DNA from 4 places in the Vibrio sp. 1249-1 genome. Region 2 is predicted to be linked to each of the others. Evidence: predicted binding sites of a transcription regulator. Region 2 holds the regulator's gene; each other region holds the start of a gene.
The links. Region 2 encodes CRP, which controls carbon source genes, mostly activating them, when cyclic AMP is high. Its sites were predicted from a motif close to TGTGANNNNNNTCACA; they were not measured.

Region 1 (8,144 bases), on a different contig from region 2:
CCTCATCAACACTTATGCTTTAAATGCGTATCCGGATTCGAGGCTTTTGAATATGTAATAATAATTTTTTGAATTTTTACATCTCTTTGTGTGGAGCTGGCTTTCCCTTGTTAGTTGCAGGTAAAGGCTGGTGAGCCGAGTAAATTCAGTTCATGTCTTTCCAGTTTGCTAGCACAGCGATAATAAGCGAGAATACCGCACAATATCGAATAGTAGATATGCTTGCCTATTTTGTGAGCATGAAAGTAATTTAGAAGATTAACTAATGTCAAATCCCCTTTTTTTAGGCGAAGTGTCTAAGCGCAGAACGTTCGCTATTATTTCTCACCCGGATGCGGGTAAAACCACCATTACTGAAAAAGTACTGTTATTCGGAAACGCGATCCAAAAAGCAGGTACGGTTAAAGGTCGTGGTAACGCACAGCACGCAAAATCAGACTGGATGGAAATGGAAAAGGAACGTGGTATCTCGGTTACTACTTCTGTAATGCAGTTCCCTTACAACGATTGTCTGGTAAACCTACTTGATACGCCTGGACACGAAGACTTCTCGGAAGATACTTACCGTACTCTAACGGCAGTTGACTCATGTCTGATGGTTATCGATGCAGCGAAAGGTGTTGAGGACCGTACTCGTAAACTAATGGAAGTTACACGTCTACGTGACACGCCAATCGTAACCTTCATGAACAAACTTGACCGTGACGTTCGTGATCCAATGGAAGTATTGGATGAAGTAGAAAACGAATTGGGCATGATGTGTGCGCCAATCACATGGCCAATCGGCTGTGGTAAAGAGTTTAAAGGTGTTTACCACATTCACCGTGATGAAACGATTTTATACGAATCAGGTCACGGTCATGAGATTCAAGAAGTTCGAATCATCAAAGGTCTCGACAACCCAGAGCTTGATGAAAAAGTTGGTGCAGGCCTTGCGGAAAGTGTTCGAGAAGAGCTTGAGCTTGTCATGGGTGCTTGCCCTGAGTTTGATTTGGAAATGTTCTTAACAGGTGACCTGACGCCAGTTTACTTCGGTACTGCATTAGGTAACTTTGGTGTGGATCATATGCTAGACGGTCTAACTGAATGGGCTCCAGCGCCGAAAACTCGTCAAGCGGTTGAACGTGAAGTTGAAGCGACTGAAGAGAAGTTCTCTGGTTTCGTATTTAAGATCCAAGCGAATATGGACCCAAAACACCGCGACCGTATCGCATTCATGCGTATTGTATCGGGCACTTACACGCAAGGTATGAAGATGAACCACGTTCGTCTTGGCAAGCAAGTGAGTATCTCTGATGCAGTAACCTTTATGGCTGGTGACCGTGCACGTGCAGAACACGCTTACGCCGGTGACATCATTGGTCTACACAACCACGGCACTATTCAGATTGGTGATACCTTTACGCAAGGTGAATCACTGAAGTTCTCTGGTATTCCGAACTTCGCTCCGGAACTATTCCGTCGTATTCGCCTGAAAGATCCATTAAAGCAGAAGCAGCTTCTCAAAGGTTTGGTTCAGCTATCAGAAGAAGGTGCGGTACAGGTATTCCGTCCTCTACAGAACAACGATCTGATCGTTGGTGCCGTTGGTGTACTTCAGTTCGATGTTGTTGTGGCTCGTTTGAAATCTGAGTATAATGTTGAAGCGATTTATGAAGGCATTAACGTTGCAACTGCTCGTTGGGTTGAGTGTGGTGATGCGAAGAAACTGGATGAGTTCCAACGCAAGAATCAAGCGAACTTAGCATTGGATGGTGGTGATAACCTAACGTATATCGCCCCAACAATGGTTAACTTAAACTTGGCGAAAGAGCGTTTCCCTGACGTTGATTTCCGTGCGACGCGTGAGCACTAATTTGCGCGGTTAGGGTAAGCCTTAACGCAAACTAGATTTTAAAACGCCCTTGGCTATAAACTTAGCCAAGGGCGTTTTTATATAAGGATAAGATATGAATTGGTTTAAACGTGGGCTAAAGCGTTACGACAACTGGTGTAAAGAGATGGGGTTAACTCCCGATCAGAAACGCAGTTGTGTCCCATATCGAAAAGACCCAGCCCATCAAACTGAAGAGAAGAGTGAAGCCCAACCATCCTCTGATTTTCTGCCCGCAGATACAGATAAAAAGCGTCAAGATGAAGCTCTTTGATACGCACTGCCACTTTGATTTTGATGTGTTTCAAGATGACTTTGCACATCAACTTGAGCTTGCTCAAACGCAAGGCGTCGCAAGAATTTTGATTCCTTCCGTCGGTCCGCAAAACTGGGCTCGTATTCAAACTTTGGCAGAGCAACATGCCAATTTGTATTATGCGCTCGGCTTTCATCCGTATTTTCTTGAAGATAACGTTGAGCAGCACCTTACAGAGCTAGAAGGCTATCTAAATCAAAAAGGGCAGCAGTGCGTGGCAATAGGAGAGTGTGGTTTAGATTTTGCCATTGATGTTGATCCACAGTTGCAAGAAAAGATACTTGAAGTTCAATTTGAGCTGGCTAGACGCTTCGAACTCCCAGTTATTTTACATAGCCGAAAAGCGCACAATCGCCTCATTCAAATGGTGAAAGCGGCGAATCTCCCTAGAGGTGGTGTGCTACACGCTTTTTCTGGGAGTTATCAGCAAGCCATGGAGTGGGTCAAATTAGGTTTTTTTATCGGTGTAGGAGGAACGATTACCTACCCAAGAGCCAAGAAAACACGCGACGCAATTCAAAAATTACCACTCGAAAACCTAGTAATCGAAACAGACGCACCAGATATGCCTATACTTGGATATCAAGGGGAGTCAAATCACCCAGCCAAACTCATTCACGTCTTTAATGAGCTCGTAGAGTTGCATAACGGCCGAAAGCAATCGATTGCCTCTCAACTGTGGAAAAATAGCAATTTTGCTTTCTCGATATGTGAATAAAATCTAAAGATGTGGTTTGAAATCGAAAACGTTTTCCTGCTTATTGTGAATTAACTCACAAAGCTGGTTGAATCAATCATGAATCTTATAGGAAAGTGTGAGGCTGGCATTACTTTAATTGATTCTGCATGAGTATAATTGCCCCCGCTTTATAGCTCCATTTTGTAACACGCCAATAAATAACTTATAAGGAAGTCATAAACTATGAGCCTGTTTATGAGCCTAATCGGTATGGTAGTGCTTCTTGCGATTGCAGTGGCATTTTCTAACAACCGAAAAGCTATCAACTTTAGAACTGTGGGTGGCGCATTCGCTATCCAATTCGCATTAGGTGCATTTGTTCTGTATGTACCTTGGGGCCGTGATCTACTAAACGGTTTCTCTTCAGGTGTTTCTAACGTTATCAACTACGGTAACGATGGTTCATCATTCCTGTTCGGTGGTCTTGTTTCTGACAAGATGTTCGAAGTATTCGGCGGCGGCGGTTTCATCTTCGCATTCCGTGTTCTTCCTACACTGATCTTCTTCTCTGCACTGATTTCAGTTCTTTACTACATTGGCGTTATGCAATGGGTTATCAAGATTCTTGGTGGCGCACTACAAAAAGCGCTAGGCACTTCTCGTGCGGAATCAATGTCAGCGGCAGCTAACATTTTCGTAGGTCAAACTGAGGCACCTCTAGTTGTTCGCCCATTCGTTCCAAAAATGACTCAATCAGAGCTATTCGCGGTAATGTGTGGTGGTCTAGCTTCTGTTGCTGGTGGTGTACTAGCTGGTTACGCATCTATGGGTGTTCCACTAGAGTACCTAGTTGCGGCATCATTCATGGCAGCACCAGGTGGTCTACTGTTCGCTAAAATCCTTCACCCAGAGACTGACCAGCCTCACGAAAGTATCGAAGAAGCGATGGACGGCGGTGACGACAAACCAGTTAACGTAATCGACGCAGCTGCGGGCGGTGCGGCTTCTGGTCTACAACTTGCGCTTAACGTAGGTGCAATGCTAATCGCATTCGTTGGTCTAATCGCGCTAATCAACGGTATGCTAGGTGGCATCGGTGGTTGGTTCGGCATGCCAGAACTAACACTAGAGCTAATCCTAGGTTACGCGTTCTCTCCACTAGCATTCCTAATCGGTGTTCCATGGGCAGAAGCTGTAACAGCTGGTTCATTCATCGGTCAGAAAATCGTAGTGAACGAATTCGTTGCTTACTTGAACTTCACACCATATCTAGGTGAAAACGCTCAAGTAATCGCGGCAACTGGTGAAGTAATGTCTGAGAAGACAACAGCTATCATCTCATTCGCACTATGTGGTTTCGCGAACCTTTCTTCTATCGCGATTCTACTTGGTGGTCTAGGTAGCCTTGCACCAAACCGTCGTAGTGACATCGCTCGCATGGGTGTTAAAGCAGTTCTTGCAGGTACGTTGTCTAACCTTATGGCAGCGACAATTGCAGGCTTCTGCTTAAGCCTTGCAGCACTATAATTAGAATCGGTTCTTAATATATAGACGCCGTTTTACATCATGCCCTGTAGCAAGAGATTGCTGCGGGGCATTTTTCGTTTTTCGGGCTCCAAAATTTCATCGGGTGTTTGCCTTAGTCGAGGTATTACGCAGTCAATGGAATAGGGGCTAGGAAATTTTGAGATACAAACCGTTTGCGCTCTATTTGGTGCTACAGTTTTGCGGTGAAACTCTATAATGTATTAATCACAGGATAGTGGTTAAGCTTGATTCTTAATCACGTAATGAATATTACATAATCGATGGGCAAATGAATTGCCCTGCAATATCAGATCTAATAGGCGTTTTGCTTTGTGATGTGATATTAAAGACACCGCAATCATAGATTGTTGTGCCATAGGCCAAACTGGTACTGTGCGGTGACAAGGATAGCAATTGGCATATGATAAATTTTCGCTGTATATGCCGAGTCTTCAGGGAACCAAGTCCGTTCATTAATAGACTGTTTAGCCATTTACTCACATTGTCTCGACTTGTTGATTATAGTTAAAGACGTGATGTAAGGCTGAGTAGTGAATTTTTTGAATATTGATCGGAGATAGAAATGAGCGATTTAAAAGCAGCAGCGCTACGTGCACTTAAACTTATGGACCTAACTACGTTGAATGACGATGACACTGATGCAAAAGTGATCTCACTATGTCATGACGCGAAAACAGCAGTAGGCAACACAGCTGCAATTTGTATTTACCCTCGCTTTATTCCTATTGCTAAGAAGACACTTCGTGAGCAAGGTACGCCAGAGGTTCGTATTGCAACAGTAACGAACTTCCCACATGGTAACGACGACATTGAAATCGCAGTTGCTGAAACAAAAGCGGCGGTTGCTTACGGTGCAGACGAAGTTGACGTAGTTTTTCCTTACCGCGCGCTAATGGCGGGTGATGAGAAAGTAGGCTTCGAACTAGTTAAGCAATGTAAAGAAGCTTGTGGTGACATTCTTCTTAAAGTGATCATCGAAACAGGTGAACTAAAAGAAGAAGCACTAATCAAGAAAGCATCTCAAATCTGTATTGAAGCAGGTGCTGACTTCATTAAAACTTCAACTGGTAAAGTGCCAGTAAACGCAACACCAGAATACGCTCGTATGATGCTTGAAGTTATTCGCGACATGGGTGTTGCAGAAACTGTTGGTTTCAAACCAGCAGGTGGTGTGCGCACTGCTGAAGACGCAGCAGCATACCTAGCAATGGCTGACGAAATCCTAGGTGACAACTGGGTTGATGCTCGTCACTACCGTTTTGGTGCGTCTAGCCTGCTAACCAACCTACTAAATACATTAGAAGTATCGGACGACGTCGCTGATCCAACAGCGTACTAATTCCAATAATACGTCTGAACGGTAGCACCTAAACGGGTGCTACCAAACCTCTTCTATCCTACTACAACCATGGCTCAAAAGAGCTTGGGAGGCACTAATGTATTTACCACAAGAAATCATTCGTAAAAAACGTGACGGTGAAGTACTTACCGCAGACGAAATCAACTTCTTTATTCAAGGCGTAGCGAACAACACGGTATCTGAAGGTCAGATTGCGGCGTTTGCTATGACGATTTTCTTTAATGAAATGACCATGGATGAGCGCATCGCCTTAACGTGTGCAATGCGTGATTCGGGCATGGTTATCGACTGGAGCCACATGAACTTCGGTGGTCCAATTGTCGACAAACACTCAACCGGTGGTGTGGGTGACGTAACTTCTTTAATGCTTGGCCCAATGGTGGCAGCGTGTGGCGGTTTCGTACCTATGATCTCTGGCCGCGGTCTTGGTCATACAGGCGGTACGCTGGATAAACTTGAATCTATCCCTGGTTACAACATTACGCCGAGCAACGATGTTTTTGGTCAAGTAACCAAAGACGCTGGTGTGGCGATCATCGGTCAAACTGGTGACCTTGCTCCTGCGGATAAGCGTGTTTACGCTACTCGTGATATTACCGCAACGGTAGACAATATCTCCCTGATTACGGCGTCGATCCTTTCTAAGAAACTGGCGGCGGGTCTGGAATCGCTAGTGATGGACGTAAAAGTGGGTTCAGGTGCATTTATGCCAACTTACGAAGCGTCTGAAGAGCTAGCAAAATCAATCGTTGCGGTAGCAAACGGTGCTGGCACTAAGACTACGGCAATTCTTACGGACATGAACCAAGTATTGGCGTCTTCAGCGGGTAACGCAGTAGAAGTTCGTGAAGCGGTTCGTTTCTTAACAGGTGAATACCGTAACCCTCGTCTACTTGAAGTGACCATGGCTTCATGTGCTGAAATGTTAGTACTTGGCAAGCTTGCTGAGAACACAGAAGACGCACGCGCAAAACTGATGGAAGTGCTGGATAACGGCAAAGCGGCTGAGTGCTTCGGCAAGATGGTTGCTGGCTTAGGCGGCCCTGCTGACTTCGTAGAAAACTACGACAACTACTTAGAAAAAGCAGAAATCATCAAGCCAGTTTACGCAACAGAAACGGGCATTGTCTCTGCAATGGATACACGTGCTATCGGCATGGCTGTGGTTGCTATGGGTGGTGGTCGTCGTGTTGCTACTGATGAAATCGACTACGCAGTTGGTTTCGACGAGTTCATCCGCCTAGGTGAGGTCGCAGACAGTGATAAACCTCTTGCGGTCATCCACGCTCGCACTGAAGAGCAATGGGAAGAAGCGGCAAAAGCACTGCGCAGTGCAATCAAAGTAGGTGGTGAATACACACCAACTCCAGAGGTTTACCGCCAAATTCGTGCAGAAGATATCTAATAGAACAAGTAATTACACAAGGCCTACTCAACCATAATAAAAAGCCGAGTGGGCCTAAGGAACGAGCAATGAAAAGAGCATTTATTTTAGTACTAGACTCATTCGGTATCGGTGCAACTGCCGACGCTAAAGAATTTGGTGATGTAGGTTCAGACACACTAGGTCACATCGCTGACCAATGTGAAAAAGGCTTAGCAGATAACGACAATCGCCAAGGTGTACTTCGCCTTCCAAATCTATCGAAACTTGGTTTGGCAATGGCGCATAAAGAATCGACAGGTCGCTTCGCACCTGGACTAGACGCAGACGCTGAAATCATTGGTGCATACGGTCATGCAGCAGAGCTTTCTTCAGGTAAAGACACGCCGTCTGGTCACTGGGAAATCGCAGGTGTGCCTGTTCTGTTTGACTGGGGTTACTTCACTGACAAAGCAAACAGCTTCCCGAAAGAATTGACTGACCGCATTCTTGAGCGTGCAGGTCTTGACGGTTTCCTAGGTAACTGTCACGCATCTGGTACTCAAGTTCTTGACGATCTTGGTGAAGAGCACATGAAGACTGGCAAACCAATCTTCTACACCTCTGCGGACTCTGTATTCCAAATCGCATGTCACGAAGAGACTTTCGGTCTAGACCGTCTACTAGAGCTTTGCCAAATCGCACGTGAAGAGCTAGAAGATTACAACATTGGTCGTGTTATCGCGCGTCCATTTGTTGGTGCTGGTAAAGGTCAATTTGAGCGTACCGGTAACCGTCGTGACCTTTCTGTTGAGCCACCATCAGCAACGGTTCTACAGAAACTTGTTGAAGAGAAGCAAGGCAACGTGGTTTCTATTGGTAAGATTGCTGATATCTACGCAAACTGCGGCATCACTAAGAAAGTGAAAGCGACAGGTATCCCTGCATTGTTCGAAGCAACGCTAGAGCAAATCAAAGAAGCGGGCGACAACACGATCGTATTCA
Region 2 (8,144 bases):
GGTCTGCACAATTTAAACACGTTGCTGCACGGCACTGATACGTTTTCTTACACCTATTCGGGCGAGCTGGGTAATTTGGACCACGCATTGGCAAGCAGTAGCCTAGCGCAAAAAGTGGTAGCAATTGAAGATTGGCACATCAACTCACTAGAGAGTAACTTGTTCGAATACAGCAGCAAGTACACCGGTGATATGCCGAAGTACAAAGATGCGTTCTCTGCCTCTGATCACGATCCAGTGATCATCGCGATTGATTTACCAGATGATGACATCGATTTACCGAAAGCAGGTGACAACTTAGCCGTCGATGTCCGTTTACCACCAACGGCGGTTGTAGGTGATATTGTTACGGTGAACTTAACGCCATCCACACAAGCGGCTGCGGCAAGCAGCGATACGAAAGCTTACTCGGCTAGCCAAACCTTAGTTCAAGCTGATATTGATGCGCGTAGCGTGAATATTGAGTTTGAACAAACGCCAGAGCAAGGTAATTATCAGTTAGAAGAGAAAGTGACTGACTCGACAGGTAATATCGTGAAGTTTAGCTCTGTTCGTGATGTTTCAATGACGCAAACTGAAACTGGAACAGAAGGGTCGAAGGATTCAGATGGTGGTTCGTTTGGTTTTGGCGCGCTATTTGCGCTGCTAGGTCTCGGCTTATTCCGCCGTCGCCGCTAAGCGAATTTATTTCCTGATAAACCTTTCCTAAATAGCTGTAAAGACCAAAGGCCAGCCTATGCTGGCCTTTTTATTCAGCAAAAACTTGCCTTTCTTGCTTGGTATAGCAAAATACCGCCCTTGATTGTCACGAACGTGGCGATTCACTACGTAAGCATTGCCAAAACGGATTGGAGCAACCGACCCTTTATGTTGTTGATCATCGATAACTACGACTCTTTTACCTACAACCTTTACCAATACTTCTGCGAGCTTGGTGCAGACGTAAAGGTGGTGCGTAACGATGAAATCGATATCCAAGGCATTGAGGCGCTCAACCCAACTCATTTGGTGATCTCGCCAGGGCCATGTACGCCGAACGAAGCAGGTATTTCACTGAAAGCGATAGAACACTTCGCTGGTAAGCTTCCAATATTGGGTGTTTGCCTTGGCCATCAAGCGATAGCGCAAGTGTTTGGGGGTGAAGTGGTACGTGCACGACAAGTGATGCACGGTAAGACCTCACCGATTCGTCATAACGGTCGTAGTGTGTTTAAAAATCTGAATAACCCACTCACGGTAACCCGTTATCACTCTCTTGTGGTGAAAAACGGTACTTTACCCGACGTGTTTGAACTGACTGCATGGACAGAACTGCCGGACGGAAGCATGGATGAAATAATGGGTTACCAACATAAAGCCTTGCCAATTGATGCGGTGCAGTTCCACCCAGAATCAATCAAAACTGAGCAAGGTCACGAGTTGCTTGCGAACTTTTTAGCACGCAAAGCGATCTGATCGCGATCACTTTTCTTAACAAATCATTCATCTTTTTGCTGAGGTGAGCGGATTGCAAAACTATGCGATTCTCTCGAGTCTCTTTGTCTATTCATGTCTTTTTAAACCTTCTATCCCCTGTATTACATAACATTTATAAAAAATCACTTCTCTATTTTACTTTCTTGATGCATAAATAGTCATAAGCAGTGATTAATGGAAGTTGCTTTCGAGAACGAAAAGAATAAATCACTATTGAAATGGTTAATTAAATGTAAATACAATGCCGCAATAGCTTAAATGCAAAACATTATTTGCTGGCAAAGAGAGCCGGTTAAATTCGCTTATCTGCTACGCATGCGGTATCAAGAAGGAATGTGCAATGACAACGGAAATTAAAGTAGAGCGCGGTTTATTCGATGAGGTAATGGTACCTTGCTATAACCCGATGGAAATGATCCCTGTTAAAGGTGAAGGTTCACGTGTTTGGGATCAGGAAGGTAATGAATACATCGACTTTGCTGGTGGTATTGCAGTGAGCTGTCTTGGCCATTGTCATCCAGTAATGGTAAACGCACTAACAGAGCAAGCTAACAAGCTTTGGCACTTAAGTAACGTTATGACGAACGAACCAGCCCTTCGTCTGGCGAAAAAGCTAACAGAAGTGAGTTTTGCTGAGCGTGTGTTCTTTGCTAACTCTGGCGCAGAAGCAAACGAAGCCGCTTTGAAGCTGGCACGTCGTTATGCAGCAGACGTTCATGGCACTGAGAAATCTGAAATCATTGCATTCAAACAAGGTTTCCACGGTCGTACATTCTTTACCGTAACGGTTGGTGGCCAAGCGGCATACTCTGACGGCTTCGGTCCTAAGCCAGGCGACGTGACACACCTTCCTTACAACGATATCGAAGCTTTACAAGCACACATGTCTGATCGTACTTGTGCGGTCATGATGGAGCCACTACAAGGTGAAGGCGGCATCGTGCCACCAACGCCTGAGTTCGCTCAAGCGGTTCGCGAGCTGTGTGACAAACACAACGCCTTACTGATCTTCGATGAAGTGCAAACTGGTAATGGCCGAACAGGTAACTTCTACGCTTACCAAGGTTTAGGTATCACGCCAGATATTCTAAGTACTGCGAAATCACTTGGTGGCGGTTTCCCAATCGGTGCAATGCTAACGACAGCAAAATTGGCAGAGCACATGAAAGTGGGCACTCACGGTTCTACATATGGCGGTAACCCACTAGCGTGTGCGGTTGCAGAAGCGGTTGTAAATGAAGTCACTAAGCCAGAGGTTTTGGCTGGTGTACTAGAACGCGAAGCAATGTTCCGTGAAGGTCTAGAGAAGATCAACGCGAAGTACAACATCTTCTCAGAAGTGCGCGGTCAAGGCCTATTACTTGGCGCTGCACTAAATGAAGAATGGCAAGGCCGTGCGCGTGACGTGCTGGTTGCTGCAGGTAAACAAGGTCTCATGGTATTGGTTGCGGGTGCCAATGTCGTACGTTTCACACCATCACTCGTTATCACACAACAAGAAATTGAAGAAGGCTTGGCGAAACTGGATAAAGCGATCGCGACTTTAGTTTAAGCGCGATATCAGTTTAAACGTCAACGCAGACACCCCCGTCAAGGATCTCTGATGGGGGAATTGTTCCTACAATATAGTTAGGATCTTCTTGCATCTGGAGGGAGTATTGATGCTAGTAGTTCGCCCTATCGCGATGTCGGATTACGACGCACTGCACACTTGTGCGGTGGAGTCTGGTCACGGATTTACATCTCTACCGGTTAACGAAGAACTGTTAACCAATCGAATCAAACATTCAGAGTACAGCTTTGGTAAGCCAGATGTGGCAGAACCAGGCGATGAAGGCTACCTGATGGTTGGCTTTGACTCTGAAACGGGTGAGGTTGCGGGTACCACCGGAATCGAAGCATCTATCGGCTGGGATGTCCCATTTTACTCATATCACATTAGTAAAGTTGTGCACTCGTCGCCAAAGCTTGGCGTTAACAACGTCGTTAAACTGCTTACTTTTGGTAATAATTACACTGGTAACAGCGAAATTTGTACCTTGTTCTTGCGTGAGAAATTCCGCCAAGGTCTGAATGGTCGTCTAATGTCGAAGTGTCGTTTCCTAATGATGGCAGAGCACCCAGAGCGCTTCTCTGAAACGATCTTTGCGGAGATGCGTGGCGTTTCAGACGACGAGGGTAATTCACCATTCTGGCAATGGCTTCAAGAGCATTTCTTCTCTATCGATTTCACTCTTGCAGATTACCTGACAGGTATCGGCAAGAAAGGCTTTATCGCCGACTTGATGCCGAAACTGCCTATTTACATCAACCTGCTCAGCCCAGAAGCGCAAGCCGTGATTGGTCAAGTACATGACAACACGCGTCCAGCGCTGAAGCTGCTTGAGCGTGAAGGTTTTACCAACCGAGGCTACGTCGACATCTTCGATGGTGGCCCAACGGTTGAGTGTGATCTGCGTAATATTGAGTCGGTACGTCATTCATTCCGCGCGCAAGTCAAAATCTCTGAACATTCCAGCACACAAGACTTCTTGATGTGTAATTCATCTTTCGAGAACTTCCGTGCGACAGTCACTAAGGCGGCGTATGACGCAGAGACACAGAGCGTAATGATCGCACCAGACGTTGCGGATGCACTTTCGGTTGAAGAAGGGGATTTCGTTCGCCTTCTTCCGCAGTAACAGACGACAGAATTTAAGGATAGAAACAATGACACATTGGATTGCAGGTGAATGGGTACAAGGTCAGGGTGAAGCATTTACGTCTCTGTCGCCGTACAACCAAGAAGTGATCTGGCAAGGCAAAGGTGCAACGGCAGAGCAGGTGAACCAGGCGGTATCTGCAGCGCGTGAAGCGTTTATTGACTGGAAAAAGCGTCCATTTTCAGAGCGTGAGGCAATCGTGTTGGCTTTTGCGGAGAAAGTAAAAGAGAACAGCGAAAAAATCGCCGAAGTGATTGCCAAAGAAACTGGTAAGCCGATTTGGGAAACGCGCACTGAAGCAGCAGCCATGGCAGGTAAAATTGCCATTTCGATTCGCGCTTATCATGACCGTACTGGTGAGGCGAGCCGTGAAGCAGCAGGCAACCAAATCGTATTGCGCCACCGCCCATTGGGCGTGATGGCGGTGTTTGGTCCTTACAACTTCCCAGGCCACCTACCAAATGGTCACATTGTGCCTGCGCTACTGGCTGGTAACACGGTAGTCTTCAAACCGTCTGAGCAAACGCCATGGACGGGTGAACTGGCAATGAAGCTATGGGAAGAAGCCGGTCTGCCGAAAGGCGTGATTAACCTTGTTCAAGGCGCGAAAGAAACTGGTATCGCCCTAGCTGACGCAAAAGGCATTGATGGCGTACTGTTTACGGGTAGCGCGAATACGGGACATGTATTACACCGTCAATTTGCGGGTCAACCGGGCAAGATGCTCGCACTAGAAATGGGTGGTAATAACCCGATGGTGATCTCTGATAAATATGGTGATTTGGATGCCACGGTTTACACCATCATCCAGTCAGCGTTTATCAGTGCTGGGCAGCGTTGTACGTGTGCTCGTCGTTTGTATGTGCCATTGGGTGAAAAAGGCGATGCGCTTATCACCAAGCTCGTTGAAGCGACACGCAATATTCGCGTAGACCAACCATTTGCAGAACCTGCGCCATTTATGGGACCGCAAATTTCGGTCGCGGCAGCCAAGTTTATTCTTGATGCCCAAGCCAATCTACAGTCTCTTGGCGGTGAAAGCTTGATTGAAGCGAAAGCAGGAGAGGCGGCGTTTGTTTCTCCTGGCATCATTGATGTAACGAACATTGCTGAGTTACCAGATGAAGAGTACTTCGGCCCACTTCTGCAAGTGGTGCGCTACGAAGGATTAGACAAAGCCGTGGCGCTAGCAAACGATACGCGCTTTGGCTTATCTGCTGGTTTGGTTTCAACCGACGACCAAGAATGGGAATACTTCGTTGACCACATTCGTGCAGGTATCGTGAACCGTAACCGCCAGCTCACTGGTGCAAGCGGTGATGCGCCATTTGGTGGTCCGGGGGCGTCGGGTAACTTGCGCCCAAGCGCTTACTACGCAGCAGATTACTGTGCGTACCCAATGGCATCAATGGAAGGTCAAGAAACTGTCTTGCCTGCAACATTGAGTCCAGGTGTAGCGCTATAAGTTTTAATTATAGAGTCGCAACTATGCATTGCGGCTCACCTTGCCGGCGCATCATTTAGGTATGGGTTGTAGTGATCGTTGGCAGAACACGAAAAGTGAGCAAAGACTCGGAAAAGCGTGTTGACTGACTGGCATTTACCGTCACAGGTTGATGGTTGCTCGTTCATTATTCTGGACAACTTTTGTTGTGAACGAGCAGCCAACTTCCGCTTACCTTTAAACTCTACATCTCGTAACAAGGAGTCGTTATGACGCCCGATGTGTTATTTGAATCGCTATGGCAAGATTACATTCAACGTCTTTGCCCTTCGGCGGCTAAAGTGCATCAGCTGCTTCAAGAAGATGAGCCTCTGATTAATGATCATATAGCTTTACGTACCTTCAATATCGCGCCTCTTGATATTGAAACTCTAGCTAAGCCATTTGTAGCTATTGGTTACAAGGCGTGTGGTGATTACGTTTTCGAAAGCAAAAAGCTGGTTGCTAAGCACTATGAGCACCCAGATCCGAAGCAACCTAAAGTATTTATTAGTGAGCTAAAAGTTGAAGAGTGCTCGCCTGAGCTACAAGAGATTGTGAAAAATTTGGTGGCACAAGTCGATGCTGACAAGCTGAACGATAGCGCATTCTTACATGGTGGACGCTTGTGGGATTTAAGCTTTGCTGATTACCAAACGTTGGCTAAAGAAAGTGAGTACGCATCTTGGCTTGCGGCGCATGGTTACGGAGCAAACCACTTCACGGTGAGCGTTAACCAACTCAATGAATATGAAGAAGTGAAGCAGGTAAACGATCATCTGCGTACCGCTGGGTTTACCATTAATGAAAATGGTGGTGAAGTGAAGGGCACTCCTGAGGTGTTGCTAGAGCAGTCATCGACCATGGCAGATAAAGTAGCGGTTCGTTTTAGCGAAGGCACTGAAATTATCCCTGGCGGGTTTTATGAATTTGCTAAGCGCTATCCGATGGAAAATGGTGATTTGTACCCAGGTTTCGTGGCCGCTTCAGCTGACAAAATCTTTGAAAGTACGAATGGCTAAGTTTTAGGGTTAACCTGTTAAGCTTACTCATTAGTGTTCGCTGCACCCTATCTCATTTGGTCATGAGTAAATAAAAAGCCACCAATGTTGCCATTGGTGGCTTTTATAATTTTGTTCGTGTCACTCTAGTTCGAGATTAACGAGTACCGTAAACCACGATGGTTTTACCGTGAGCAGAGATTAGGTTCTGCTCTTCTAGCATCTTCAAGATACGACCCACTGTCTCACGAGAACAGCCAACAATTTGACCGATTTCTTGACGAGTGATCTTGATTTGCATGCCGTCTGGGTGAGTCATTGCGTCTGGTTGTTTTGCAAGGTTCAGAAGCGTCTGAGCGATACGACCAGTTACGTCTAGGAACGCCAGGTCACCTACTTTTTGGCTAGTTACTTGAAGACGACGAGCCATCTGCGCAGAAAGGCGCATTAGGATGTCTGGGTTTACTTGGATAAGCTGACGGAACTTCTTGAAAGAAATTTCAGCAACTTCACAAGGAGATTTAGCACGAACCCAAGCTGTACGCTCTTGGTCTTCCTCGAATAGACCAAGTTCACCAATAAAGTCTCCTTGGTTTAGGTAAGAAAGGATCATCTCCTTACCTTCTTCGTCTTTGATAAGAACCGCAACAGAACCTTTAACGATGTAGTACAAAGTTTCTGCCTTTTCGCCCGCGTGAATTAGCGTGCTCTTTGAAGGGTACTTATGAATATGACAGTGTGAAAGAAACCACTCTAATGTTGGGTCGGTTTGAGGTTTACCTAGAACCATAATATCTCACTTCCTCTGCAGGGTACGCTTGCGCTATCCATATTTTAGCTAAGCCTGAATTAGGCCTACTAGAATAAGAGCACTTTTTATATGCTGCAAGCTCTCTTGTGTTTCGGTAAGAAATAGTATCCTTTTTCGAAAACGATTTCTTGATTTTAATCGTGCCATGATTGAGATTTTGTAAGCAAAACTGTGCACATGATCACGGTATGAAAAGTAAACATCTTCGCAGGCAGGTTTTTAGCCAATTTTCCCTGTTTCGATGAGCTGTTGTAGGATAGGCCGAACTATGAGCTCCATTGCAAAGCTCATCTTACCGCCGGGTACGACAATCGTGTTGTGGCGTGACATGAATGAGCCATCAATCATGGCCAGCAGATATGGGAAGTCGACATTCTTGATACCGCGTAGGCGAATCACCACAAAACTCTCATCCAAACTAGGGATGCCTTTTGCATTAAGTGGGTTGGAAGTATCAACGGTCGGTACGCGCTGGAAGTTGATGTGAGTACGAGAAAACTGCGGAGTGATATAGTTGAGGTAATCGTCCATGGATCGCACGATTGAGTCCATTACCGCTTCACGCGAATGGCCGCGATCGCGAGTGTCACGTACGAATTTTTGGATCCACTCTAAGTTCACAATCGGCACCATGCCAATTAAGAAATCCACATGTTGAGCAACATTAACAT
Region 3 (8,144 bases), on a different contig from region 2:
TCCATTTCTCTTCCTGAAAGACTTAGGATGAGTTGCTTAGCATCGCTTGTATGCCACTCAACATTTAGAGTGGTAGGAACCAAGGGTTGAGCAGTTTCTGAGTTTAGCGTCATCGTAACATTTTCTTGGACGCAAGAGGTTGTAGAGAGAAAGCAGTATTCATCTATTGACTTGCTTTGAGTGGAAGAAGAAAAGCTTTTTATTAGAGTCGGGGCATAAAATCCCGCAACTAATGCGGCTGAAACAGCGGCGATTTGTAACAGTTTCATTAAGGTTCAGCATTTATCACTTAACATTACGAGCATCGTAGCACAGATGCGCCGCTCGCCAACTCGTGACCTCGGTAAATTGTGCGTTATACCTCGGTGACCAGCTTCCTTATAACGCGACGGACTTTATTGCATCAAATACAGCAGAGTTTTCAATTGAGATGTTTTGCCCTTAGCCAATAAATAAAAACGGAGCCAATTGGCTCCGTTTTTATTTGGTTCAGTATGTGTTTGATACCAAAGTCATTTATCTGAGTCTGCGAATTTCTCTAGACCTAAAACCAGAGCAATGGCTGCAAGCATCATCACGACAGCAAGTACTAACTGAGAAGGTTGTGATGTCACGTGTTCAAATTCAAATGGTGATAGGTTGTGCTGTAGCAATGGCACTTGTTCGCCCTTCGAATTGGTGCGCCAAGTGATGGTTTCTTTCCATGGCCAAATCTTTGGCAACGTACCAATCATTAATCCAGTCAAAAACATCAGGGTGAAATCACGGAACTTGCGTAGTAACCACGACAATAAGTGAGAGAAGGACAGTAAACCGATCACGCAGCCAGACAAAAATAGCGCTAATGTATCGACTTGAAAACCTTTCACTGCGGCTAATACAGGAGCATACATGCCAATCAGCAGCAAAATAAAACTGCCAGAGATACCCGGCAAGATCATCGCACAAATCGCGATAGCTCCAGCGAATAAGGTATTAATGGCCGTTGGTTCCATGTGTAAAGGTTTGAGCACAGTAATACTATAAGCAAACCCGACACCAACGAGCAGAATGACAAAGCGGACAAGATCGCGTTGCTCAACCTGACGAATAATGTGATACACAGAGACCAAAATCAGACCAAAGAAAAATGACCAAAGTGGGATCGGGTGTGTGTCAAGAAGCCAAGTAATCAACTTTGCTAGCGTTGCAATACTGGTGAAAATGCCGGCAAACAGAGCGATAAGGAAGAATCCGTTGATGTGATTAAACGCGGCTTTAACCCCTTCTTTTCGCCAGATAGAGAAAAGTGAGGGGTTAATGCGTCGAATGCTTTCAAGCAGCGTATCGTAAATACCAGTGATAAACGCGATGGTGCCGCCAGATACACCAGGTACAACATCTGCTGCACCCATGGCGATTCCCTTGAAGAAAGTAATTAAGTAGTTCATTGCTCTAATGCTAAGTCGTTTCGATGGCAGAGAGTATACAAACATTGCGATGAAAAAAGTATGAAATAGTGCTGTAACTACTTGGTTTTATATCCAATCTATTGCCTATCTTTATTACCCGCCAAGAGACAATGTCGCCGTAACGAGCTTTTAATGCTTGGTTTACATTTTTGAGATGATTAACTCTACTATCAATTATCAGTCTTGGTTGCATTATGCAATTGCAATTTGCATTGCAAAGTTGCATTTTGATAATTTGCGCGTGAATAAATCCAGCTTATATGAGATCTTGTGCCCAAAAATAAGTCTTTGCATTTTGGCATGATTAATGCATAATACTGCTCGACCCTTCTTAAGCCGAGGGTCACCTAGCCAACTGACGTTGTTAGTGAATACAATTTGTTCACACTAAATATAAGCCAATCGCGATTATTGCGGTTGGCTATTTTTTTATATGAACAACGTTACTTACGTGCTTTGCAAATTGCACCTCTCTTACTGTCAGTCATAAAAAAGGGCTGACGTGTTACGCCAACCCTTGTGTTTTACTTTACGTTTTAACCCGTTTATCTAGCAGTTCAGTATCCCATTAACTGTAGCAAATTTTCAGCTGTCACAATGGCTTCTTTACGATTAGCAATATTAAGCTTTTGGTACAGGTTGCGAATGTGGGTTTTAATTGTCGTACCTGCCACATCCAGCTCTTGTGCGATTTGCTCGTTACTAAAGCCTGAATAAATCAGTCCCAGAACCTGCCATTCGCGTTGTGTTAATGGGCTGGTACGTACTAGCTCTGGCACATTAGGGTGATTCACCAACTTTTCAATAAAGTCTTCATCAAAGTGAATCGACCGGCTACGTTGATTCGATGAAATGTCCTTCATTAACTGTTGAGCACGGTGACGCTCAAGATCGCCCAGTTCATGGCGGAGGCTCAACTTCTCCAGCAGACCGCCAATGGTTGCACCATCAATCAGGAAGTTTCCGACCATGCCAGTTTGGTTCGTCATTACTAATGCTTCTTTTAACAGAGCCTTGGCTTGCTCCTCATCTTTTTGGCGAGCAGAAAGGACCGCTTCAACCACTAAGTTGCGATTAGTATCTGTGATTAGGTTAGTGCGACGAGCTTCACCTTGGAGAAAATCTAACGCAGCACGAGCGTCGGTATATTGGCCTAAATTAATGTGGGCGCGAGCAATGTTACGCCATTGCAATTGAGAAAAGTGGTTGCATGCCGATTCAGGACGAACCGCAGTGTTGAGCCATTCTTGCATTGCATCGGTATTCCCGCGCGCTTGCCAAAATAGAATCAACGATAGTGAAGCGTTTGCAGTCCAATCTACGTGATAAGTCGACTGTTTCATCAAGTGCTGTATATGCTCAATGAATTTACCTGCTTTGTCTAATTCACCGCGTCCAATCGCAATACGCGCCAACATCGAATAGCTATGTAAGTGCTTGCTTGGTGAATGGTTTTCGAGAATTTGCAGACCTTTGTACGCGCATTCTTCCGCTTCATCAAGTCGGTTCCAGCACCAAAGTACTTGCGCGCGAATACGCAGCAAAAATTCATGAAGAGGAACATGCTGAAGCTGCTGATCTTCAATCAGACGAAATGCGGAATCTTGTAGTTCAAAGGCAGCTTGCACGTAACCTTGTGCAATTAAAATCTCGCTTTGCTGCAATATTGCCCATAACGCTTGGTGATATACCTGATACTGACGAGCTAGCTTTTCAGTTTGTTGCATCATCGGCAAAGCACGGTCTAGTTTACCTAGCACGTGGTTAACTTCACCAACAACCGAAGTCGCCACAATTCGGCTACGGTAAATTGTGTTATCAAGTTGGCTAAGCGCTAGCTCCGCTAATTCGAGAGCTTTTTCTGGTTGGTTACTGTTGATAGCCACTTGAGCAAGCAACGCGTTTGCTTGACCTTGATAATGAATATCTAACGCAATGTTACGCTTTTTGTGTTCCTCTTCCGCTTCTTCAAGCAGGTGGCCCACTTGGTTATAACGATGCTGACTTTGAGCCAACCATGCTCGGAGCATCGTAAGTTTTGGGTGGCTGAACAACAGATCATCGTCCAACTTGTTAATTGAGCTTTCCAGTGTGCTGAGTTCGCCTTGGTTAAACATCTTCCAGCCGAATTCGTTTAGGATCTCTACCACTAAGTCCTTATCATTCGATTTTTGTGCATGATGAATCGCTTGGTGTGGTGCTTTTTGTTGTAACCAAGCGATAGCAGCATTGCGGTGGAGATCTTTTTCTTGCTGAGGAATACGAGCTTGGCGCTCATGCGATAAAAACTCGCCAAATAAGTTATGGAACCGGAACCAGTTCTGTTCCCCTTCGAGCGGATAAATGAATAAGCCGTAACGGTTAAGCGATTCAATCATTCCCAGTGCATCTTCGCGTTGGGTAAGGGCAAACACTAGCTCATCATTGAAGTGGTCAAGCACGGATACTTGCATTAAAAAGTGACGAGTTTCGTGATCGAGTAAGTCAAACACTTCTTCGACCAAGTAATCCCACAAATGCGCGTGATTGAACTGCGATACCGACTCTACAGTTTGCGCCAATGTGCGGTTTTGATGTTGGGCTTGTAATGCGATCAACTGCATCGCCGATGGCCAACCTTCAACATAGGTTCTTAGGCTGTTCGCCATGTCTTCATCAATACCATCGGCGATACGCTGGTTAAAGAAGCGAGTGGTTTCTTCGGTATCAAACGCCAACATCTCGTTGCCAATTTCGATCATTAAATCACGAACACGTAAGTTTGCAGTGCCTAGAGGCGGCGCTGCACGACTGGTTACCACAACGGTGAGGTTGTCTGGCATGTGCTTTAAAAAGAAACGCATGGATTCATGGATTTCATCATTCGTGATTAAATGGTAGTCATCAAGCACCACGTAGCATTCTTGATGAAAGTCAGCCATTTCTGCGAATACTTCGCTAAATAGGGAGCGTAAAGACGAGATCTGACGTTTTTCCGCCAGTTTTTGTGCGTTAGCGCAACTGAAGTTGGTGGCTTTGTTTAATGCTTGAAGCAGATAGTTTACAAAGCGAAAGCCGTCGTTATCGCTGTCATCAATGCTGTACCAACCGACGTTTGGCTTATCGGATAGCCACTGCGCTGCCATTGTTGTTTTTCCGTAACCTGCTGGGGATCGGAATAAAACCAATTTGTAGTAAGGCGCTTGCTGTAGTAAGTCCAACACTCGTGGGCGCACGATGGCATTGTGCAGGCGTCCTGGTCGAGTAAGCTTAGATGGAATCCACATTAGTAGTTATGTCCTTATTTATGTATACCCAAATGACAGCAACGTGATCATTCTAGTAAAGCCCCCTTGAAAGCCGTCTTACTGAATGATGTCATCAGCATCAAAAACACTGTTTGAATGCCGGATAATGTCGCTACTGTTGGGGCTTGCGTCCGTCTGAAAAACCATTCCATACGGTCACTTAGATATAAAAGCTAGCGAAAACTAGAAATAACTCACATCGCCTAATTCTAGTTTGTATAAAAAGCGTACAATCCTGTGAGCTGAGTGGGATGTTACGACATCAGAAATGTTCGTTACTTTGATCCACTTCCTAATTCTCAAGGGTTGATGGATTTACCATCAACTACGCCCTTTATTTGTGATTGTCGTCACTTAAATATCGTTTGTTTCGTTAGCGTTAAGATCGCGTTGCACATAGATTACGAAAAGTTCTTCTACGCTGACCGAGTTAATGTGACCGATATTACAATTTTCACATCATCAGATGAGTGGACTATAAAAAGCGTCATGAACGGGTTTTAACCTTTCTCACATTCCATTGTGATCAAAATCACTAAGAACTGGCGCAAAGTTCACTTTGTTGAGATTTGGATCACTAACCTAGCAATGGTACCCCCTCTACGCCCTCAGCTCTCCTCCTTCAAAGGATGAGAATTAGGAGGATGTTTATTCACAGAGGTAAATGCACGATGTATGGCAGATGAATTACCAAAAGACGTGAGAATTTCGTAATGAAACCTACTCAACAAAAACAATTTGACAAGAAGTCGTTCCAAGAAAGCGTAAAGAAACACCTATCTGTAACTTACGCTCATACGATTGAAAACGCAGACAGCCGCGCATGGTACCTAGCAATGGGGCATGCTCTGGCTGAATTTACTACTCTAGATTTGCTTGCGACAGAAGAAGATCCACGCATTAAAAGTGCGAAGAGCGTTAACTACCTTTCGCTAGAATTCCTTATCGGTCGTTTGACGGGTAACAACCTAATCAGCATGGGTCTGTATGAACAAGTAACAGAAGCAATGGCTGAACTGGGTTACAACCTAACTGATCTGCTAGAAGAAGAGCGCGACCCATCATTGGGTAACGGTGGCCTTGGTCGTCTGGCTGCGTGTTTCATGGATTCATGTGCGGCACAAGAATTCCCAACTGTCGGCTATGGTTTACATTACGAATACGGTCTATTTAAACAGTCATTCAAAGATGGTCGCCAGCAAGAAGCACCTGACGCTTGGCGCGGTGTAGAAGGCTACCCTTGGGAAATTGCGCGTCCAGAACTTGCGCAAGAGATCGGTTTCTACGGTCACGTTGAAGTGATTAACGAGAACGGTAAAGAAGTTCGCAAATGGGTACCAGGCATGACAGTAAGAGCAATGCCTTGGGATCTTCCAATTGTGGGTTACGAATCAGACACGGTTTACCCGCTACGTCTTTGGGAATGTCAGGCGATTGCACCATTCTCACTAGCAAGCTTTAACAATGGTGATTACTTCGAAGCTCAGCACGCACTGATCGACGCAGGTAACATCACTAAAGTGCTTTACCCGAACGACAACCACGAGAAAGGTAAAACACTGCGTCTAATGCAGCAGTACTTCCACTCAGCAGCGTCTGTACGTGACATCCTACGTCGCCACGAAGCTGCGGGCTACTCGCTAGCGGATCTACCTAAGCAAGAGACTATCCAGCTTAACGATACACACCCAACGATTGCGATTCCTGAACTAATGCGCATCCTGATGGATGAAAAAGGTTTAACTTGGGAAGCGGCTTGGGAAATCAGCTCTAAGACATTTGCGTACACCAACCACACGCTACTTCCAGAAGCACTAGAGACATGGCCAGAGTCGCTAATCCAGCACCTGCTACCACGTCACATGGAGATCATTTACGAGATCAACCACCGCTTCCTACAAGACGTACGTGCAATGTGGCCGGGTGATGTCGCGAAGCAACAGAAGCTTTCTATCATCGAAGAAGGTTTCCACCGCATGGTTCGCATGGCAAACCTATGTGTAATCGGCTCTTACGCAGTAAACGGTGTAGCAGCACTTCACTCTGAATTGGTTAAGAAAGACCTATTCCCAGAGTTCCACGAAATGTACCCGACACGTCTACACAACGTAACGAACGGTATTACGCCACGTCGCTGGTTGAAGTTCTGTAACCCAGGTCTGTCTCAGCTTATCACTGAGAAAGTCGGCCCAGAATGGCCAGCGAAACTAGAGCAACTTGAAGGTATTGCGAAGTACGCTACTGACGCGACATTCCAAAAAGAATTCATGGCAGTGAAGAAAGAGAACAAAGAACGCCTAGCAACTTGGGTGAAAGAGAACATGGGTATCGAGCTCGATACTAATGCAATCTTCGATGTTCAAATCAAGCGTCTGCACGAGTACAAACGTCAGCATCTAGACTTGCTACACGTACTGTCTCTGTACCACCGTATTCTTAATGAACCAGGTTTTGAGTGTACGCCACGCGTTGTGTTCTTCGCAGCAAAAGCAGCACCGGGTTACCACCTAGCGAAAGAAATCATCTTCGCAATCAACAAGATTGCAGACAAGGTGAACAACGATCCTCGCATCGGTAACAAGCTGAAAGTGGTATTCATCCCTGACTACCGCGTGAGCATGGCTGAAATCATTATCCCTGCGGCTGACGTTTCTCAACAAATCTCGCTAGCGGGTAAAGAAGCATCAGGTACAGGTAACATGAAGATGGCGCTAAACGGTGCGCTAACTATCGGTACAATGGATGGTGCAAACGTTGAGATTCGTGAGGAAGTAGGCGATGAGAACATCTATATCTTCGGTCTAGATGTTGAAGGTGTGAAAGCGCTGAAAGCTCAAGGTTATAACCCATTTGATTACTACAATGCGGATCACTTACTCAAAGCGTCCATGGACCTACTACTGGGTGAAGAATTCACTCCAGGTCAACCGGGCTTACTGCGTGCCACATACGACAGCCTACTAGACGGCGGTGACCCGTACTTATGTCTTGCGGACTTTGCATCTTACGTGAAAGCGCACGAAGACATGAGCGAACAATATAAAGATCAAGCTGGCTGGGCGAAGAAGGCCATTCTTAATACCGCCCTTGTTGGCAAGTTCACGTCAGACCGCTCAATCCGAGACTACGTGAACAATATCTGGAAACTTGAAGCGGTGAAACGCTAATAGAACCTAGTTAAGACCAAGGTAGCCAAGCGCTACCTTTGGTCATTTTCCAAAAGAAGTTATTGATAACAATAAAACCCTACATGGAAGGTGTTGGTATTACCTTCGGAGAAAGCGATGAAAGAACAAACAGCATTAAAGAAAGTCGCGGAAATGGCGAGATTGGCTGATAGCTATGTCAGTGCTTGGGGAGATGAGGCTAAAGTGTCTGAGGAGACGCTACGCCGCTTGCTCGCTTC
Region 4 (8,144 bases), on a different contig from region 2:
GGCCTACCGTCGCCGTGCGAGAGTGAGCTTGTTTGTTGATAAAAAAACACGTCAGCTACATTTTGGTTTCCGTAAAAAGCAGAGTAAGCAAATTGCGCAAGTGACCGATTGCCCAGTGCTGGCACCGGAACTGAATGTTTTGCTGCCAGAGATTTACTCAGCCCTAAAAGCGTTCAAAAAGCCGGAACAATTAGGTCATGTAGAGCTGGTACTTGGTGATAATGGGCCGTGTATTACGCTGCGCCACTTGAGCGCTCTGACAACGAGTGAAACTCAATCTCTAACGGAGTTGGCAAAACGTCATGGCGCATCGTTGTACTTAATGCCATCGACAGAACAATTAGACCTTATCGAAGGCGATATGCCTTTTTATCAAGAAGTTGGAGTGAAAATCCCTTTTGCACCAAATAACTTTATTCAAGTAAACCAAGGTGTAAACCAACAAATGGTCAAACAAGCGGTTGAGTGGTTAGACCCACAAAAGAGTGACCGAGTGTTAGATTTGTTCTGTGGTTTAGGCAACTTTAGTTTACCAGTTGCGAAATTAGCTAAGTACGTGGTTGGAGTAGAGGGTGTTGCAGAGATGGTAGAAAAAGCCACAAACAATGCATCTTTGAACCAAATCAATAACGCGCAATTTTATCACGCTAACCTTGAGCAAGATTTTGAAGGCCAAGCCTGGGCCGCAGAGCGGTTTGATAAAGTATTATTAGACCCGGCACGCGCGGGAGCGAGTGGGATCATCGATCAAGTTTCTGAGCTTGGCGCACAGCGTGTAGTTTATGTTTCTTGTAATCCTGCTACCCTTGCTAGGGATAGTCAAAGCTTGATAGAGCAAGGCTATAAATTAACTAAATTAGGTATGCTGGATATGTTCCCTCATACCAGTCATCTAGAATCGATGGCATTGTTTGAAAAGTCCTAACTTTAGGACTTTGACCCCTTATTTGTGGTGGGTGGTCATAAAGCCAGCGTGTACGCGCGGTAAAAAGAACTAACCTGGACGGTGTTAGTCAAACCACACGAATATAATAATTAGGATGATGAGATGGTTGCGGTAAGAAGCGCGCATTTAAACCAAGATGAACAGTTTGAACTCGAAAACTGGGTGGCTAGCCTAGGACAAGAGAAAAACACAGCCTCACGCTTAATCGAAGTATATCGAGATTGCCAGACAGTATTAGCTGATAACGAGCAAGCGGAACTGTTGTTGTGGCGTGGACGAGAAATGATCGAAATTTTGATCACCTTGTCTATGGATCAAGCCACTTTAGTGGCTGCTCAACTGTTTCCTTTGGTTTCAAGTGGTGCTTTTAACAGAGAAATTCTGGAAGAGAAATACAGCAAAGAAATCATAAAATTAATCGACGGCGTTGAAGAAATGGCTGCTATTGGCCAACTCAACGTCAACATGGAAGGCAGTGCAGCGTCATCTCAGGTAGATAACGTACGCCGCATGCTGCTTGCCATGGTGGATGACTTCCGCTGCGTAGTTATCAAGCTCGCGGAACGAATTTGTAACCTTATTGAAGTTAAAAAAGCGCCAGATGAAGTTCGACGTGCGGCGGCAAAAGAGTGTGCCAACATCTATGCGCCGCTAGCAAACCGATTAGGCATCGGTCAGCTGAAATGGGAAATTGAAGATTACGCTTTCCGCTACCAACAGCCGGAAACTTACAAACAAATTGCCAAGCAGCTTTCTGAGAGGCGCATCGTTCGTGAACAGTACATCAAAGACTTTGTTGAAGACCTCACGCACGAAATGGAAGTGTCGGGCATCAATGCCGAAGTGAGTGGTCGACCTAAGCACATCTACAGCATTTGGCGAAAAATGCAGAAAAAGAGTTTGGCCTTTGATGAGCTGTTTGATGTGCGAGCAGTGCGTATCATCGCAGACAAACTGCAAGATTGTTACGCGGCTTTGGGTGTAGTTCACACCAAATACAAGCATCTACCGAGCGAGTTTGATGACTACGTTGCTAACCCTAAACCAAACGGTTATCAATCGATCCATACAGTAATTCTAGGGCCAGAAGGCAAAACCATCGAGATCCAGATTCGTACCAAGCAAATGCATGAAGAGTCGGAGCTGGGTGTTGCCGCGCACTGGAAATATAAAGAAGGGGCAAGCAGCCGAAGCGGTTATGATGAGAAGATCACGTGGCTGCGTAAGCTACTGGATTGGCAAGAAGAAATGTCTGACTCTGGCGAAATGCTCGATGAGTTACGTAGCCAAGTCTTTGATGACCGTGTTTATGCCTTTACACCACGTGGTGATGTTGTCGATTTGCCAATGGGGGCAACGCCGCTAGATTTTGCCTATCACATTCACTCCGAAGTGGGACACCGTTGTATCGGTGCCAAAGTCGGAGGTCGTATTGTGCCGTTCACGCATAAATTACATATGGGTGACCAAGTCGAGATTATCACTCAGAAAGAACCTAACCCATCACGTGACTGGTTAAACCCATCATTAGGCTTCGTTCATTCTGGTCGTGCGCGTGCCAAAATTAACGCCTGGTTCCGAAAACAAAGCCGTGAGAAGAACCTTGAAGCAGGTCGTGAAATCCTTGAGCATGAGTTAGCCAAAATTGGCGCAACGTTAAAAGATGCAGAGCATTACGCCCTCAAGCGGTTTAACGTCAAAACACCAGATGAATTGTATGTTGGTGTAGGTAGCGGTGATTTGCGCATCAACCAAATCATTAACCATATTAACGCGTTAGTTAACAAGCCAACGGCAGAGGAAGAAGACCAGCAAGCACTGGAAAAACTGCAAGAAGCTGAGCATAAATCACCCGCGCAAAGCCGACCGAAAAAAGACGCAGTTGTAGTAGAAGGCGTCGATAACCTAATGACACATCTAGCACGTTGCTGTCAGCCAATTCCAGGTGACGATATCTCTGGTTACATAACGCAAGGTCGTGGGATTTCAGTACACCGTAGTGACTGTGAACAGCTAGAAGAACTGCGCCATCATGCGCCAGAGCGCATCATCGATACGGTCTGGGGCAGCGGCTTTGTGGGGTCATACATCCTCACCGTGCGTGTTGAAGCGATGGAGCGAGGTGGTCTACTCAAAGACATTACGACACTGTTCGCCAACGAAAAGATCAAAGTGACCAGTATGAAGAACCGAGTCGACTACAGACGTCAACTTGCCATCATGGACTTTGACCTAGAAGTCACCAATATTGAGGTGCTTTCGCGGGTTTCGAAGCGTGTGGAACAGATCAAGGATGTCATGACGGTGAAACGCCTCGGCTAAAACTCTCGTCATAGTTATCGTTGTAGCGTTGTTGACTGCACGCACTCGCTCCATCACATGGTGAACCATGCTCAGGAGTCGCGAAAACTTGTTGCCTTGTCAAAGTAACAATTACTTAGTGAAAGCTGCTAAGAAAATATAATGTAGAAGGTGAGTGGTTTTGGCTGCTCACCTTTTTCTTTAATAGAAAGGTTTAAAGGAACAAAAAATGAGTCATCCAATTGAACAGTTAGAACAAATCATGGCGAAGCTGCGTGACCCAGAAAACGGTTGCCCTTGGGACTTAAAACAAACCTTTGACACCATCGTTCCGCATACTATAGAAGAAACCTACGAAGTGGTGGATGCGATTCAAAATCGAGATTGGCCCAATCTAAAAGAAGAGCTAGGGGATTTGTTGTTTCAGGTGATTTTTTACAGTCAGCTAGCGAAAGAGCAAGAGCTGTTTGACTTTTCGGATGTCGTCGAAACCGTGAACGAAAAACTGACTCGTCGCCACCCGCATGTTTTTTCAGATGTTGAGTTTGAATCTGACGAGGAAATTAACGCGAACTGGGAAGCGGAAAAAGCAAAAGAAAAAGCCCTAGTAGGCAAAGCGGAAGAAAGTATCCTAGACTCAATACCAAACTCTTTACCGGCACTTTCTCGTGCTACAAAAATTCAGAAAAAATGTGCAAAATTTGGGTTTGATTGGGATTCACTTGGCCCGGTTGTCGATAAAGTACGAGAAGAAATTGACGAAGTCATGGAAGAGGCACTGCAAGTTCAGCCCGATGAAGAGAAAGTTGAGTTGGAGCTCGGTGATTTGCTATTTGCGACTGTCAATTTGGCTCGCCACCTTGATAAAAACCCAGAAGTCGCGCTAGGAAAAGCAAACGTAAAGTTTGCGCGACGTTTTAAACAAGTTGAAGGCAAGGTCCAGCAGTCAGGCAAAGTACTTACAGATTGTTCTTTATCAGAACTTGACCATTTTTGGGATGAAGTAAAACAAGAAGAATCGAGGCAGAGGTAAACTGGCAGAATACATAATATAAGGTCAGCTTGTTTGGTTACACGAAAACGGACTTTGGTTTGTCTTTGCTCACTTTGATTTGAAGCAAAAAATAAAAAATTACGGTGTGATAGATTTCACGTTGTGGCGGTAAGGAGCTTCTGGTATATTTATCTCCCGTCCAGAAGCACTCCATTTCCCTCATTCAACCAATTTCAGGTTAAACATGACGACAAATTACATTTTTGTTACTGGCGGGGTTGTATCCTCTCTAGGTAAAGGTATTGCAGCAGCATCTCTTGCGGCTATTCTAGAAGCTCGTGGTCTTAAAGTGACTATGATGAAGCTTGACCCTTACATCAACGTTGACCCGGGCACAATGAGCCCTACTCAGCACGGTGAAGTGTTCGTTACAGAAGATGGCGCAGAGACTGACCTTGACCTTGGTCACTATGAGCGTTTCATCCGTACCAAGATGACCAAGCGTAACAACTTCACTGCAGGTCGTGTTTATGCCGACGTACTTCGTAAAGAACGTCGTGGTGACTACCTAGGCGCAACTATTCAAGTTATCCCTCATATCACTAACGCAATCAAAGATCGCGTTATTGCAGGTTCTGAAGGCCATGATGTGGCTATCGTTGAAGTTGGCGGTACTGTTGGTGATATCGAATCACTACCATTTATGGAAGCGATTCGTCAGCTAGCTGTTGAGCTAGGCCGTGAGCGCGCAATGTTCATGCACCTAACACTTGTTCCTTACCTAGCGGCAGCGGGCGAAGTGAAAACTAAGCCGACGCAACACTCTGTAAAAGAACTTCTATCTATCGGTATTCAGCCAGACATCCTAGTTTGCCGTAGCGATCGCGTTATTCCTGCGAATGAGCGTAAAAAAATCGCACTGTTCTGTAATGTTCCAGAAAAAGCAGTAATTTCAATGAAGGATGTAGACTCTATCTACAAGATCCCTCAGTTGATTAAATCTCAAGGTCTAGATGACCTTGTGTGTGCTCGCTTTGGTATTACTGCTCCGGAAGCAGACCTTTCTGAATGGGAACAGGTTATCTACGAAGAAGCAAATCCTACTGGTGAAGTAACCATCGGTATGGTTGGTAAATACATTGAATTACCAGATGCATACAAATCTGTGAACGAAGCGCTTAAACACGCTGGCTTGAAAAACCGCCTAAGCGTCACAATTAAGTATGTAGACTCACAAGATATCGAAACAAAAGGCGTTGAACTTCTAGAAGGTTTGGACGCAATCCTAGTACCAGGTGGCTTCGGCGATCGTGGTATTGAAGGTAAGATCCGTGCGGCTCAATATGCACGTGAAAATAACGTGCCTTACCTGGGTATTTGTTTGGGTATGCAAGTTGCACTAATCGAATACGCGCGTAACGTTGCGGGTATGGAGGGTGCACATTCAACAGAATTTAACAAAGAGACGAAGTACCCTGTGGTAGGTTTGATCACAGAGTGGGTAGACGAATCAGGTAGCGTAGAAGAGCGTACTGAAAAGTCTGACCTAGGCGGTACGATGCGTCTTGGTTCACAGTTGTGTCACCTAGAGAAAGGGACTAAAGCTCGTGAACTGTACGGTAGCGCGACGATCCATGAACGTCACCGTCACCGTTACGAAGTGAATAACGTGCTTCGTCCGCAAATCGAAAAAGCAGGCCTAAAAGTATCAGGTCTATCTGCGGACAAGAAGTTAGTGGAAATGATTGAGAACCCAGCTCACCCATGGTTTGTAGCGGCTCAGTTCCACCCAGAATTCACCTCGACTCCTCGCGATGGACATCCATTGTTTGCAGGTTTTGTTAAGGCTGCGGGCCAAAACGCACGCGGCGAATTCGAGAAGTAAAAGGATACGGGCGGCGGCGAAGGTTGTGCTGCAGCCCTTTAAGATTGACATTTATATTTGAAACGAGAGGAAACATTAATGTCTAAGATCGTTAAAGTTCTAGGTCGTGAAATCATCGACTCACGTGGTAACCCAACTGTAGAAGCTGAAGTACACCTAGAAGGCGGTTTCGTAGGTATGGCGGCAGCTCCATCTGGCGCATCTACTGGTTCTCGCGAAGCTCTTGAGCTACGTGACGGTGACAAAGCACGTTTCCTAGGTAAAGGTGTTCTTAAAGCAGTTGAAGCTGTAAACGGCCCAATCGCTGAAGCTCTAGTTGGCAAAGACGCTAAAGACCAAGCTGCAATCGACGCAGTAATGATCGAACTAGACGGCACTGAAAACAAATCTAAATTCGGTGCTAACGCTATCCTAGCTGTTTCTCTAGCAAACGCTAAAGCTGCTGCTGCTGCGAAAGGCATGCCTCTATACGAGCACATCGCTGAGCTAAACGGCACTGCAGGTCAGTTCTCTATGCCTCTACCAATGATGAACATCATCAACGGTGGTGAGCACGCAGACAACAACGTTGACATCCAAGAGTTCATGATCCAACCAGTTGGCGCTAAGACTCTTAAAGAAGGTCTACGTATCGGTGCAGAAGTATTCCACAACCTAGCTAAAGTTCTTAAGTCTAAAGGCTACAGCACTGCAGTTGGTGATGAAGGTGGTTTCGCTCCTAACCTTAAATCTAACGCTGAAGCTCTAGAAGTTATCGCAGAAGCTGTTGCAGCTGCTGGTTACGAACTAGGTAAAGACGTTACTCTAGCTATGGACTGTGCTGCATCTGAGTTCTTCGACAAAGAAGCTGGCATCTACAACATGAAAGGCGAAGGTAAAACTTTCACTTCTGAAGAGTTCAACCACTACCTAGCTAAGCTAGCTAACCAATTCCCAATCGTTTCTATCGAAGACGGTCTAGACGAGTCTGACTGGGATGGCTTCAAGCACCAAACTGAACTACTAGGTGACAAGCTTCAACTAGTAGGTGACGATCTATTCGTTACTAACACTAAGATCCTTGCTGAAGGTATCGAGAAAGGCGTAGCTAACTCTATCCTTATCAAGTTCAACCAAATCGGTTCTCTAACTGAGACTCTAGCTGCAATCAAGATGGCTAAAGACGCAGGTTACACAGCAGTAATCTCTCACCGTTCTGGCGAAACTGAAGATGCAACTATCGCTGACCTAGCGGTAGGTACAGCTGCAGGTCAAATCAAAACTGGTTCTATGAGCCGTTCTGACCGTGTTGCTAAGTACAACCAGCTAATCCGTATCGAGGAAGCTCTAGGTGAGCGCGCTCCTTTCAACGGTCTTAAAGAAGTTAAAGGTCAAGCTTAATTTTTAATTGAATTAACCGCTTAACTTAAAGCTTTTGAAAACGCCTCGCACTTGCGGGGCGTTTTTTATATGACGGAAGCGCTAAGTGAGCGCGCTCCTCCATGTTTCAAGGAAGCGGTCTTAAAGAAGTTAAAGGTCAAGCTTAATTCTTATTGAGTAAAGTTTCGCTAAATAGCTTTTTGAAACCATCGCTACGGCGGTTTTTTTGTATTTATAAGTTTGTATTTTTGGCTCTTACTTTGGTCATGGGTAAGGAGCGCTTCCTATGAGCTTGTTTCATTTTGCTGCTTATTTCTTGTAAGGAGCGTGTGAGTCTCCCTTTCTCCCCTAGAGGCAACCTCGCATTTATGCTATATATGTCACCTTATCTAATTCCTTCCGGTACAGAATGTTAGCAGCGATATGCGAATCTTTGTTATAGCCCTTACGCTACTGTTTGGCTTGCTTCAATACACTCTATGGTTTGGTAAAAACGGAGTGTCTGACTACTACACAGTAAAAGATGAAATTGAAGTTCAGCAACAAGTGAACAGCAAGCTACAAGCTCGCAACAATGAAATGTTCGCTGAGATTGATGACTTAAGGCAAGGTCTTGATGCGATTGAAGAACGTGCGCGTCATGAGCTCGGTTTAGTTAA

Region 1: a site for CRP is predicted at 2,952-2,967, ahead of R7Z50_RS11625 (NupC/NupG family nucleoside CNT transporter). Genes of this name have one in related genera too.
Region 3: a site for CRP is predicted at 5,173-5,188, ahead of R7Z50_RS07885 (glycogen/starch/alpha-glucan phosphorylase). Genes of this name have one in related genera too.
Region 4: a site for CRP is predicted at 4,386-4,401, ahead of R7Z50_RS10990 (CTP synthase). Genes of this name have one in related genera too.

What each region holds. Positions count from the first base shown of each region.
Region 1 is NZ_JAWOWJ010000005.1:206,653-214,796, forward strand. Features, by position in the region: gene prfC (peptide chain release factor 3) at 266-1,855, shown strand; gene R7Z50_RS11615 (DUF5363 family protein) at 1,950-2,147, shown strand; gene R7Z50_RS11620 (TatD family hydrolase) at 2,134-2,907, shown strand; gene R7Z50_RS11625 (NupC/NupG family nucleoside CNT transporter) at 3,112-4,395, shown strand; gene R7Z50_RS11630 (hypothetical protein) at 4,754-4,888, opposite strand; gene deoC (deoxyribose-phosphate aldolase) at 4,979-5,755, shown strand; gene deoA (thymidine phosphorylase) at 5,853-7,181, shown strand; gene R7Z50_RS11645 (phosphopentomutase) at 7,250-8,144, shown strand, end outside.
Region 2 is NZ_JAWOWJ010000023.1:16,453-24,596, reverse strand. Features, by position in the region: gene R7Z50_RS22805 (ExeM/NucH family extracellular endonuclease) at 1-678, shown strand, start outside; gene R7Z50_RS22800 (aminodeoxychorismate/anthranilate synthase component II) at 868-1,455, shown strand; gene R7Z50_RS22795 (aspartate aminotransferase family protein) at 1,817-3,028, shown strand; gene astA (arginine N-succinyltransferase) at 3,138-4,157, shown strand; gene astD (succinylglutamate-semialdehyde dehydrogenase) at 4,186-5,643, shown strand; gene R7Z50_RS22780 (DUF1338 domain-containing protein) at 5,892-6,683, shown strand; gene crp (cAMP-activated global transcriptional regulator CRP) at 6,820-7,452, opposite strand; gene R7Z50_RS22770 (phosphoribulokinase) at 7,693-8,144, opposite strand, start outside.
Region 3 is NZ_JAWOWJ010000003.1:252,987-261,130, forward strand. Features, by position in the region: gene R7Z50_RS07870 (hypothetical protein) at 1-269, opposite strand, end outside; gene R7Z50_RS07875 (DUF368 domain-containing protein) at 513-1,430, opposite strand; gene malT (HTH-type transcriptional regulator MalT) at 2,009-4,717, opposite strand; gene R7Z50_RS07885 (glycogen/starch/alpha-glucan phosphorylase) at 5,452-7,905, shown strand; gene malQ (4-alpha-glucanotransferase) at 8,023-8,144, shown strand, end outside.
Region 4 is NZ_JAWOWJ010000005.1:58,340-66,483, forward strand. Features, by position in the region: gene rlmD (23S rRNA (uracil(1939)-C(5))-methyltransferase RlmD) at 1-925, shown strand, start outside; gene relA (GTP diphosphokinase) at 1,049-3,268, shown strand; gene mazG (nucleoside triphosphate pyrophosphohydrolase) at 3,477-4,280, shown strand; gene R7Z50_RS10990 (CTP synthase) at 4,486-6,126, shown strand; gene eno (phosphopyruvate hydratase) at 6,205-7,506, shown strand; gene ftsB (cell division protein FtsB) at 7,909-8,144, shown strand, end outside.